2 regions of the Bacillus sp. 5w2 genome follow, and region 1 is predicted to be linked to the other one. Evidence: riboswitches for the same ligand, from Rfam matches in the RefSeq annotation. Region 1 holds a riboswitch; the other holds the start of a gene.

Evidence for each region. A riboswitch is a leader RNA that binds a small molecule or an ion and turns the genes downstream of it on or off. The one in region 1 is predicted to bind S-adenosylmethionine.
Region 2: another riboswitch for S-adenosylmethionine. It lies ahead of ACXY7N_RS15570 (LLM class flavin-dependent oxidoreductase); the one in region 1 lies ahead of ACXY7N_RS06025 (Na+/H+ antiporter NhaC family protein).

What each region holds. Positions count from the first base shown of each region.
Region 1 covers NZ_JBTIWT010000002.1:332,625-338,381, reverse strand. The annotation lists gene ACXY7N_RS06045 (sensor histidine kinase) at 1-5, opposite strand, end outside; gene liaF (cell wall-active antibiotics response protein LiaF) at 5-745, opposite strand; gene ACXY7N_RS06035 (PspA/IM30 family protein) at 852-1,514, opposite strand; gene ACXY7N_RS06030 (lmo0954 family membrane protein) at 1,560-1,916, opposite strand; gene ACXY7N_RS06025 (Na+/H+ antiporter NhaC family protein) at 2,130-3,446, opposite strand; SAM riboswitch class I at 3,541-3,646, opposite strand; gene ACXY7N_RS06020 (ribonuclease FAU-1 family protein) at 3,767-4,285, opposite strand; gene gltP (glutamate/aspartate:proton symporter GltP) at 4,354-5,628, opposite strand.
Region 2 covers NZ_JBTIWT010000008.1:83,336-89,092, reverse strand. The annotation lists gene ACXY7N_RS15600 (hypothetical protein) at 1-81, shown strand, start outside; gene ACXY7N_RS15595 (YjcZ family sporulation protein) at 556-666, opposite strand; gene ACXY7N_RS15590 (LCI fold-containing protein) at 1,070-1,351, shown strand; gene ACXY7N_RS15585 (response regulator aspartate phosphatase) at 2,125-3,234, shown strand; gene ACXY7N_RS15580 (Phr family secreted Rap phosphatase inhibitor) at 3,231-3,368, shown strand; gene ACXY7N_RS15575 (hypothetical protein) at 3,627-3,833, opposite strand; SAM riboswitch class I at 4,075-4,181, shown strand; gene ACXY7N_RS15570 (LLM class flavin-dependent oxidoreductase) at 4,264-5,322, shown strand; gene ACXY7N_RS15565 (ATP-grasp domain-containing protein) at 5,315-5,757, shown strand, end outside.

The sequences.
Region 1 (5,757 bases):
TTCATTATACTTTCCTCACTTCCGTATCGCCTACGACAAGCGAAGAAATAATTTTAATACGACGAGGAGCTTCTTTATACTGCTCTGTTCTAAATGTAACATTGCGATTAAACCCTGTTTCCTCATGTCCTGGCAGGAGCACACGTCCGACAATAACAGAATGATTTAATGACAGTTCAATATCATACGGCACATATAAACGAATATTACCTACTACACCTCGAATAACAATTACCGTTTCTCCTTCTGGAATCATGGCAGTTGTTAAATCTATTTCAACATCACAAGCACCATATTGAACATTAATATCCTCAAGTTCATAAATATGATCCATCATTCGTACATTACCTACAAACATATTTTTTAAATATGGTTCTGTACGATATATTTGCTTCTCTTCATCTATAATCCCTTTTTCTTTAATTTCAACCTTCATTGCTTTTTGCTGATGCCCTTGTTGAATCAGTTGATAACCAATTAAAGCTAAACAAGCAAATACGACAAGAACAAATGCTGCTGATGAAAATAAGAAGAATAATAATACGATACCACCAACAAATAAAAATACATTTCCCCGTACATAACGATTCTTTTTACGATAATGCCTTCCAAACATAAGCATAATAAATGCAAAAATGAGACCACCTGGTTCAAAATGTCCAAGTATCATATCAAGAAATAGACCAAATCCAAATATGATGAGGAGCATCCCCATTAATTGTGTTTTTGAAAAATGCTTCTTCATTTCAGCTCCCCCCTTCTTGTCACATATACATAGAAGAAAAGGCATTGCTTTCCAACACCTTTTCTCCTATCACTATATCATAAGCCTGTTTTATAATATACTACTATTATTTTGTTAACTCTTTCGTTAACGATACATCATTCTTTTCTTTCATTTCACGCTCAAGCTTTGCAATCTTCATATCAAATGTGTCACGTTCATGCCCCTCATTCATACGAGTTTCTATATCGCGAATATGATCTTCAATTTCTTCAAAGCGTAAGAACGGATTATTTTCATCCATTTTATGCATCGCAGTATTCATACGGCGATTAGCATGTGCCATATTTTCACGTGCCATTAATTCCATACGTTTCGCGTGCATTTCTTTTAATTTATTTTTCATCTCAGCAAGACGACGCTCTAACTCATCAATTTGCTCTACAACACCTGCATACATTTCTTCTAATCGAGTTACTTGCCCTTCATAATAAGCTACTTCTTCTAACGCACGCTCATGCAGTTGTAGTTCGCCTGCTTCTTGTGCGATGATCGCTTGCTTTGATCTTTTATTAACGAAATAACGTGCTTGCTCAAGCTCACGAGCGAAATTAGATTTTAATGTTTTATGGCGCTGAATTAACTTCTCAATTTTTGTTATTTCACGCTCACTATCTCGTAAATATTGATTTAACATAGCGATTGGATTTTTTCTTTCTTTCTCATCTAACACATTATGAAAATCTGCTAAAATTGCATCGCGTACACGTCCGAATAAAGATTGTTTCATTATAATCTTCCTCTCTTCTACTTTATAAATTTGATTTATTTTATATTAGTTTTTCATTAACTTGTTCCACTCATCTTCAAAGTTACTATATGGTTTAGAACTTTCTGGAGCAGAATCAACAACTACATCTTTTTCTTTTTTCCACTCACGGTATCCGTAGTATAAAACTACTAATGCTGCGATACCGATTAGTGCTGGGGAATGAGAAAGTGCAATGGATAAACCGATTAAACCAACAATACCCCAAGCTAACTTTCCAAAAAATGATTTAGCTCGCACAAATGATTTATAGCTCCAGTACACAACTCCTGCTCCGATTGCGAATCCTACAATACCAGCAAGACTACCAAGAGCAATTAAAGCCAAAATACCGGCCGCGATAAACGCTAGAAATTGTTTCATCTTGTGCTTGCCTCCCTTCGATTTGATACTCTTATCTTAACTATTTTTTCATGTTTCCATAACGAGCTTAAGAACCGTTTTTGACTCAGACTTAAGACCGAGTTGCATTCAGCCTTTTGTAAAAACATGCGGTAAGATCGGATGCTTTACTCTTTTATCGCACATAAAAAGCCGTACAGAGAATATTCTCTGTACGGCTTTCGTTACTATTCATTATGCTGTTTTATGATACTCTTTCTTTCCCGCTACTTTAGAAAACCTCGGGAAACCAATTAATATAGAAATGATTCCACATACTCCAACTAAGATTGGATAAAACGCATATGGCAACAATTCAATTGGAGATAACGCCGCAAATCCTGCTGCCGTTAACATTTGCGCACCATACGGAATTAATCCTTGCACACAACATGAGAAAAGATCTAATACACTCGCTGATTTACGAGGATCAATTTCATATTGATCTGCAATATTTTTCGCAAGTGGACCTGTAAAGATAATAGAAATTGTATTATTCGCTGTACACATATTCGTCATACTCACTAAGCCAGCAATACCAAACTCTGCTCCTTTTTTTGAACGAATGTTACGCGTTAAAATATTCATTAAATATTGAATGCCACCATTATATTGAATCAGTTCGACCATACCGCCAATTAAAATAGCTAGTAATACTAACTCCATCATACCGCCCATTCCAGTCGTTACACTTTTAAAGAAACTCTCTAACGTGTAACTTCCATCTAAAAGACCGATAACGCCAGATAGTACAGTTCCACCAGTTAACACGATAAGTACATTCCAACCAAGTAGCGCTGTAATAAGTACTCCTGCATAAGGTAAAATCTTTATCCAGTCAAAGCTATGCGCTTTAATCTGCGTATCGCTTCCTAAAGTGACGATTACTAAAAGTACAATTGTAATAATAGCTGCTGGTAATACAATTAAAAAGTTCGTTTTAAACTTATCTTTCATTTCTGTTCCTTGTGAACGTACAGCTGCGATTGTTGTATCTGAAATAAATGATAAATTATCACCAAACATCGCTCCGCCTACGACAGTAGCCATCGTAAGTGCAATTGAGATATCAGTTTGCCCACTAATACCTACAGCAATTGGTGCTAATGCAGCAATTGTTCCCATTGAAGTTCCCATCGCTAATGAAATAAATGCCCCTATAACAAAAATTCCAGCTACGATAAATCCTTGCGGTAAAATTGATAACGCTAAGTTAACTGTAGAATCAACGCCGCCCATCCCTTTTGCTGTTTCAGAAAACGCTCCCGCCAGTACAAAAATCAAAACCATAATCATAATATCTGGGTTCCCTGCACCTTTAGCAAATCGTTCCACTTTTACATTAAAACTTTCTTTACGATTCATTGCTAAAGCGACTCCTACAGCAATTGAAATCGCTACAAGTATCGGCAATTTATAGAAATCACCTGTAATAATTCCAGAACCAATAAATAGCGCCAAAAATATTCCAAGTGGTAATAAAGCCAAACCATTTCCTCTCGTTTCTTTCAAAGTACCATCTCTCCCTAGTTTCAACCTTTTTCTAATGAATAACAAAAGACCTCTTCCAATGAGAAGAGGTCTTATACATCTATAAGAAACACTCTTCTCATCTTTCAAGCACATGCTTGCTGGATTTGGCACAGCACTCTGAAATCGAGTCCGCTGCCGAGGCATCGTAGGGCCAGTCCCTCCGCCTCTCTTTATAAGAAGGTTTCATATTTATTTTTTAATAATAATTTCTTCCCTAACTTTACTCGCTTACAAAACAAAAGTCAATTATTTTTTGTATAGATTTTTTTGGTAATTATGCAAAAATTTGAATACAACAATCATTTTAACTTTTTGATTTCTTCTTCCAATATTGAAATCCAATAAAATTCACTATTCTTTATTGCAGCTATTATCCATTTCGTAGTGTACCAAGCTAACTCGTACTCTTCTTTTGTAACATCGCCACTTTTATAGGCATCCTCTAGCTCATCTTCATCTAGTACATACATCTTACCGTTCGGTAATAATACTACATCTAAATATAAATCATCAAAATACGGTAAACTACGTTCGTCTATTTCATATTCTTTCGCCACATCGATATAATATTGTACTAATTTTTTCTGATCATCTAACATAGCCGTAATCGCAAAGTTTTTCCCGTCTATGAAATATTGAATCCACGTATACTGATTGCCTGCAATACAAAGTTCTTTACCATCATATTCTTTACAACTTGGTTCTTTCACCTTTTTTATTTCCAGTATTCCTAGCATTCCCTCTTCTATTTGCTTAACCGTATAATCCTTCTCTATTAGTCGCTTCCACGAAGAACCGTCACCATATTTACGTTTCATTACGTCTACTCCTCTTCTATATACAGAAAAGCTCCCACATATTATGTGAGAGCTTGTTCATATTATAATTAAGCCGCTTGACCTTTTTCAGAAATCTCTTTCAAATAAGCTTGTCCTTTTTCAGCGTCATATTGACCTTCCCACTTAGACATAACTACAGCTGCTAAAGAGTTTCCTACAACGTTAACTGCTGTACGAGCCATATCTAAAATACGGTCAATACCAGCGATGAATGCTAAACCTTCAGGTGGAATACCTACTGTACCAAGTGTCGCTAATAATACAACGAATGATACGCCTGGTACACCTGCGATACCTTTTGATGTAACCATTAATACAAGTAATAATGTAATTTGTTGTGTAATAGATAAATCAATACCGTACATTTGTGCTAAGAAAATAGCCGCAATTGCTTGATATAAAGTTGATCCATCTAAGTTAAATGAATAACCTGTCGGAATAACGAAAGATGTAATTGCTTTCGGACAACCGAACTTCTCCATTTTCTCCATGATTTTCGGTAAAACTGTTTCTGAACTCGCTGTAGAATATGCTAAGATCAGCTCGTCTTTTAAAATCTTAAAGAATTGGAAAATGTTAATTCCAAATATTTTCGCTGTAAGTCCTAAGACAACTACGACGAAGAAGATCATTGCTCCATATACGACAATTAGTAATTTCCCTAATGGAATTAATGAAGCTAGACCGAATGTAGAAACTGTAACACCAATTAGTGCAAACACACCAAATGGTGCAAATTTCATAACTTGGTTTGTTACATAAAACATTGCATCAGCTACACCTTGGAAAAATTGAAGAACCGGTCTTCCTCTTTCACCAATTGCTGCTACACCTAAACCAAATAATACAGAGAAGAAGATAATAGCAAGCATATCTCCGTCAGCTAATGACTTCATAATGTTCGTTGGAACAATATTTACAAATGTATCTGCAAATGAATGACTTTGCACTTGCTCTGTCGTATGTGTATATTTCGAAATATCTGTCTTCGTTAACTGATCCATATTTACGCCTTTTCCTGGTTGGAAAATATTCGCAATTAATAGACCGACAATAATTGCAATTGTTGTAATAATTTCAAAATAAAGAATTGTTTTTCCGCCTAGTCGGCCTAGTTTTTTAACATCGCCAACACCAGCAACCCCAACAACAATACTTGCTACAACAATTGGTACAACGATCATTTTAATTAATCGGATGAAAATATCACCAATTGGTTGTAAATATTTCACAACCGCTGGATTATCAAAGAAAATCGCCCCAACTGCAATACCAAGCGCAAGTCCTATTAATATTTGCCATGCAAGTCCTATTCTTTTCATATTTGTTGTAACCCCCTCTTCGATGTGTCACTCTATCTCTCATTCTATCTCTATAAAAACATGAAATTAAGAGTATTACATATTATTCGACAATTCACTACATTTTGTCCCTGTTAAAAATCATAAATC
Region 2 (5,757 bases), on a different contig from region 1:
TATTCTTTCTTAGCAGATTCAGTAGGTCACAATCTGCCATCTACTGTTTTTAGAAATGCAGAATACACTTTTGCTTGCTGACACCGTGATGATGTATTCTTTACTGTCATATATTTGAAGGGAAAAGTTAAATAGGAGTTGATTTAACTTTTATTTGGGTTCTCCAAAGAAGTCTGCTTTAGCTAAATAAACAAGGAACCGACTAATACGTTCCTTGTTTATTTGCATTTTATATGAAATTTCGTGTCTATTATTTCGAAAGCAACTTTACAGAGGAACGGATTTTTCCTAGTGAAGTAGCACCTATAGATGAAAGTACTCAATATTCCAATTCTAAAGGTGGGCGAAATGCTTGAATGTTACCATCATTAATAAACATCTTTATAATATGTAATTAGTATTATTCTACTCTTCAAATATCTCCGGCTTCTCCACTCTAAATGATTTCACCTCACCACATTTTAAACAAAATGTAGTTAATAGTTTGGAACCAGATAATGAATAAGGCACATAAAGAAAAGGTACCTATATATAGGTACCTTTTCTAATAGTTTTTTAGCAGAAACAACTGCATCCGATAATGATTAAGAGAATAAATAATACAACTAATAAAGCAAATCCTCCAGCGAAACCGCAGCCTTCGCCGCAACTACCACCATATCCCATAACAATAGTGCCTCCTTTAGATAAGAGGGGAAAACTAGGGTTCATTCCATGGATTTTAACGGGTTCACTTTACCTTATGTTTTAAAGAATGAATTGAGCAGGTCCTTTTGAAAATAAAGAAAAGACGCCATTAGGCGCCTTCCTGTTAGGTAGATAAGACTTTAGTTTTCCAATCTAAAGAAATTTTGTATCAGCTCTTTGTGAGTATATCATAATATCCGATTGATTTATTATGCATTGTTACATAATTTTCTAACTCCCTCTATCTTCTATTTGATAAAATAAAATTCCAATATTACCAAAATTTAAATAAATATTTCTACATATTCAAGATATTTACATAAATTACAAAAGTGATACATTTAAGTTGTAAGCTATAAAAACTATTAAAGGGGGATTTATTATGTTCAAGAAATTAGTAGTAGGGCTATTGGCAACTGGTATTGTGTTAACAGGAGGAATTGGGGCAGCTTCAGCTGATACGCAAAAAGCTGTGAGCTCTCCAAAGCAAGCAACATGCTCAATTCCTTATGAGTATTCTAATGGTAAATTCAAAAGAACTCTTTATTACTCAAATGGAGTATATGCTAATAGTTTTAATGAAAATGTTTGTGGCGGGACGATTACGTGGTATTTAAAACATGTTCAAAATGGAGTTGCTTTTTACGAAGGTAATTTAAAATAGTAGATTCTTTGAACCTCATTTATTGAGGTTCTTTTATTTTTAGTTTTTAAACTGATTCTCCATAAAAAAAGACACCTAAAGGTGCCTTTCTCCGACTTGAACCACGCTCATTTAATATAAAACTATCGGTATTATCCCTTTGTTATACATGTAAACACATCCTATAAAACAGAATCGTCTATATACACCAGATTGTTAGTTTACAAAATACAAGAGATTTGAGATCAGTATTAGAGTGACGCCACACCTTCTGCAATGATTGATATGTTACGTCTTTCAAGAGAATCTGCTTTATAGAATGTATCCACAATTTATATTTTACTACATGTAATATTTATTTTGTGTAATTATTATAACTATGTATAATTGCATAAAGTTTATAAAAAAATGAGAGCATAATTTGGTATTGTGTAACAAAGATAAGACCCACCTACGGAAATAGGTGGGTCTTATCTTTATTGCTATCTCATTGCACAAAAGGGAATTTGTATCAAAATAATAGCATATTCTTAAAGTTCTTATATTGAGAAATAAAGAAAAGGGGCTTTCTTATGAAAGGATAGACTTTCATATTTCATCATTACCAATAATGAAGTGTTATTTTATATATAGAAACGAATAAGGGACAGAAAAAGTTATAAGTTTAAAGAGTTGAAATGGTGAAAATGTATTGAGAAATTTTTTTGAGGCAATAATATTCAGAAAATTAAATGTTTTATAGGTTTATTTTTGTTATTATGTTAGTAATCTATAGACAAAGGAGCAGGGGCTATATGAGTGTACACGTAATAAAAAAGGAAGAAATCACTTTACTTTTACATGATTGGTATCGAGAAATTCGTTCACAGAATTTCGTTAAGGCAAAGGAATTAAAACAAAGTATTGATACAAAAATTAATAGTATGGAAGAAGATCAAAAGAATACAGAGTTTTATTCACTTTTAGATTTTAGATTTAAAATGTTAAGTGCAGAGTTTTATCCCCATCAATCTGACATATCTAAGAATGATCTAAGAAAAATGAAGTTAGATGAAGTGCCATCAGATGAATCTTTATTATATTATTACCATTTCTTTAAGGCTTCTCATGCTACGGTAAACGGTGATTTTAAAGTGGCTGAAAAGCATTATGGAATAGCAGAATCTTTGTTGGAAAATATTCAGGATCCAATTGAAAAAGCAGAATTTAACTTTAAGCTATCCAGCTATTATTATCATGTTTGCCAGCCTATTTTAGTCATTCAATATGCAACTAGAGCAAGAAATATATTTGAAGGTCTGTACGGGTATAGTAGGAAGGTCGCAGCGTGTGACAATGTTCTGGGTTTAGCATGTGTAAAGCTAAATGAATTTGAACAGGCAGAAGTTTATTTTATGTCGTCTCTGGATATTTTGAAAAAGCAGAATGAAGAAGAGCTAATGTTACGAGTTCGACATAGCTTAGGGGTTATGTATGCAGAGCAAAACCTATCTGATTTAGCACTTCGTTATTTATCAGAAGTATCACAAAAAATCCCGAATCACTTTAGAGCGATTTTTTTGGAAGCTAGAGAGAATTTAAAGTTAGGGAAAACAAAGCTTGCAGCCTCTTTAATTGAAAAAGGTTTAGTAATCTGTAATGAACTAGAACAAAAAGAATATGAACATCATTTTACCATTCTAAAGGGAATGAATGAGAATGTTTCCGCTGAAGAATTAGAGTTAGCTATTTCTAAAGGAATTTCTTTCTTTAATGAAGTAGGTTTATGGCAATATGTCCAGGAATATGCTGAAAAATTAGCGGTTAAATATCATAAAGAAGGAAATTCAATAAAATCTAGTGAATACTTCTATTTAGGATATAAAGAAAAAGAAAAAGGTTTTCAGAAAGGGGCTTTAAAATGAAAAGAATCATAAGCAGTTCAATTGGATTAATAATTACGGTCATACTATTAAATGGAGTAAATGCTCCAACAGACCAATCAAAGGTTAATACAACAAACGTTATACAATATACGCATGGAGAGCCGTGGGGCTGATGGAATATTAAAGTATAAAGAGTTATTAGATCAAAGTGAAGAAAAAGTAATTATTAGGTATTAAATAGATGAAACGCTCAAATGAGCGTTTTTTTTTATTTTATAATCAGCTGATTTATTTTCATGTGTACCGCAGTAAAAACTTATTCCTGACTAAAAAAAGAGCCTCCACCGGAATGGTATTTGTATTAACTACAACCACATCTACCAAGAAAATTAGGTTTTTTTCCACATGAAGGACATCTCGATTCTAGTATTTTATTCTTCAAATATCTCCGGCTTCTCCACTCTAAATGATTTCACCTCACCACATTCTAAACAAAATGTAGTTAATAGTTTGGAACGTTTCCCCACTGAAAAGAGCCTACTAGAATCATCTTCACAAACATATGCATGATAAGCAAATCCAACTCTTCCTTCTTTAAATGTAGTAGAACCACAATTCTCGCATCGTATATTTTTCATGCTACTAACACCTCTTTTGCTGTATTTTTAAGATAGAAGTAAAGCAACTTGGTTATACATGATGTTTTCGACATGATACAACATAGCCCTTTATATATTCGCAATTAAAACAACATAATACCCCTATAATTATCTATAACAATATGTTTTTTTATATATCATTTAATGTTTATCGGAAAAATAAGTATTAAAGGATTGAATTTTATTATTCTGATGATTATAATAAATGGAAATCAAACAATTCTTATTTTGAGAAGTGGAGGGACGGGCCCTATGAAACTTCGGCAACCTCGTTTTAAACGAAAGGTGCCAAATCCTGCAGGTGAAAAAACACCTGAAAGATAAGAGCGGTTCACTTAGTCAAGAAGGCTACTCTTATTTCGATAAGAGTAGTTTTTTTTATGGCTAAAAGATAAAGGGGGAATAGGTAGTGGAGTACGGTTTTTGGTTACCGATTTTTGGGGGATGGCTTCGAAATGTAGATGATGAATCTATGCCGCCTACGTTTGAGTATGCAAAACAAACAGCGCAAGCGGCAGAACAATTAGGTTTTTCAATAACACTTATTGCAGAATTAAATTTAAATGATATAAAAGGTGTTTCAGCACCAAGTTTAGAGGCGTGGACAACTGCGGCAGCACTTGCAGCAGTGACAGATAAATTAGAGATTATGACAGCTGTAAGACCTGGATTCCACAATCCAGCAGTTACAGCGAAAATGGCAGCGAATATCGATCAATTAAGTAATGGTCGTTTTACATTGAATGTAGTTTCAGCATGGTGGGAAGAAGAAGCGAAACAGTACGGCGGAGTATTTACCGCGCACGATGAAAGATATGATCGTACAGAGGAATTTGTAACAGTTTTGAAGGGGCTTTGGAAGGAAGACGAGTTTTCTTATAAAGGGAACTTTTATGAGATTCAGCATACAAATTTAAGTCCAAAACCTGTGCAAAAACAAGGCATTAAGCTTTATGCAGGTGGTGAGAGTGAGCGAGGAAAAGAGGTCATTGTAAATCACGCGGATGCATATGTAATGCACGGTGGAACAGTGGAAGAAGTATCTGTGAAAATAGAAGATATGAAGAATCGTAGAAAGAAAGTTACAGAGAAGCCATTGCAGTCATTCGGGCTTGCGGCTTACGTCATTTGTCGTGATACAGAAGAAGAGGCAGTAGAGGAATGGAGACGCATAACGGATGTGAAAGACGATGCGTTAGGTTACGCGGGTTACCAAGACTTTATTAGTAAATCGCATTTGGAACAGCAAGTGAAGCTGAATGATTATTCCGTATCTAATCGTGGATTACGTCCTAATTTAATTGGAACACCAGAACAAATTGCAGAAAGGATACTCGCTTTTGAAAAAGTGGGTGTTACTTTATTACTTTTACAATTTTCGCCACAGCTTGAAGAGATGAAACGATTTTCTGAAAAAGTGATGCCATTAGTTGAAGCAAAAAGAAAGGAATTGATTACAAATGAGTAAAATTTACATATTACATGAGAATAAGGAATGGACGGATCATTTAGTGAAAAGGTTGGAAGAACTGGAGTTACCGTATGAGGAATGGTTTTTAAATGAAGGAACAATTACGTTAGAACAAGAACCTCCCCAAGGTGTTTTTTATAGCCGCATGAGTGCTTCTTCACATACGAGAGGTCATAGATATGCACCTGAGTTGACGGAAGGAGTTCTTGCTTGGTTAGAGGGATATGGGCGCACAGTATTTAATGGGTCTCGTGCATTACGTCTTGAAGTAAGTAAATTGAATCAATATGCAGCATTAAGAAATTTTGGTATACAAGTGCCGAAAACAATTGGTGCTGTTGGACGTGATCATATAGTAAAGGCAGCAAGGGAGTTAGGGGAAGTACCGTTCATTACAAAGCATAATCGTGCAGGGAAAGGCCTTGGCGTTCA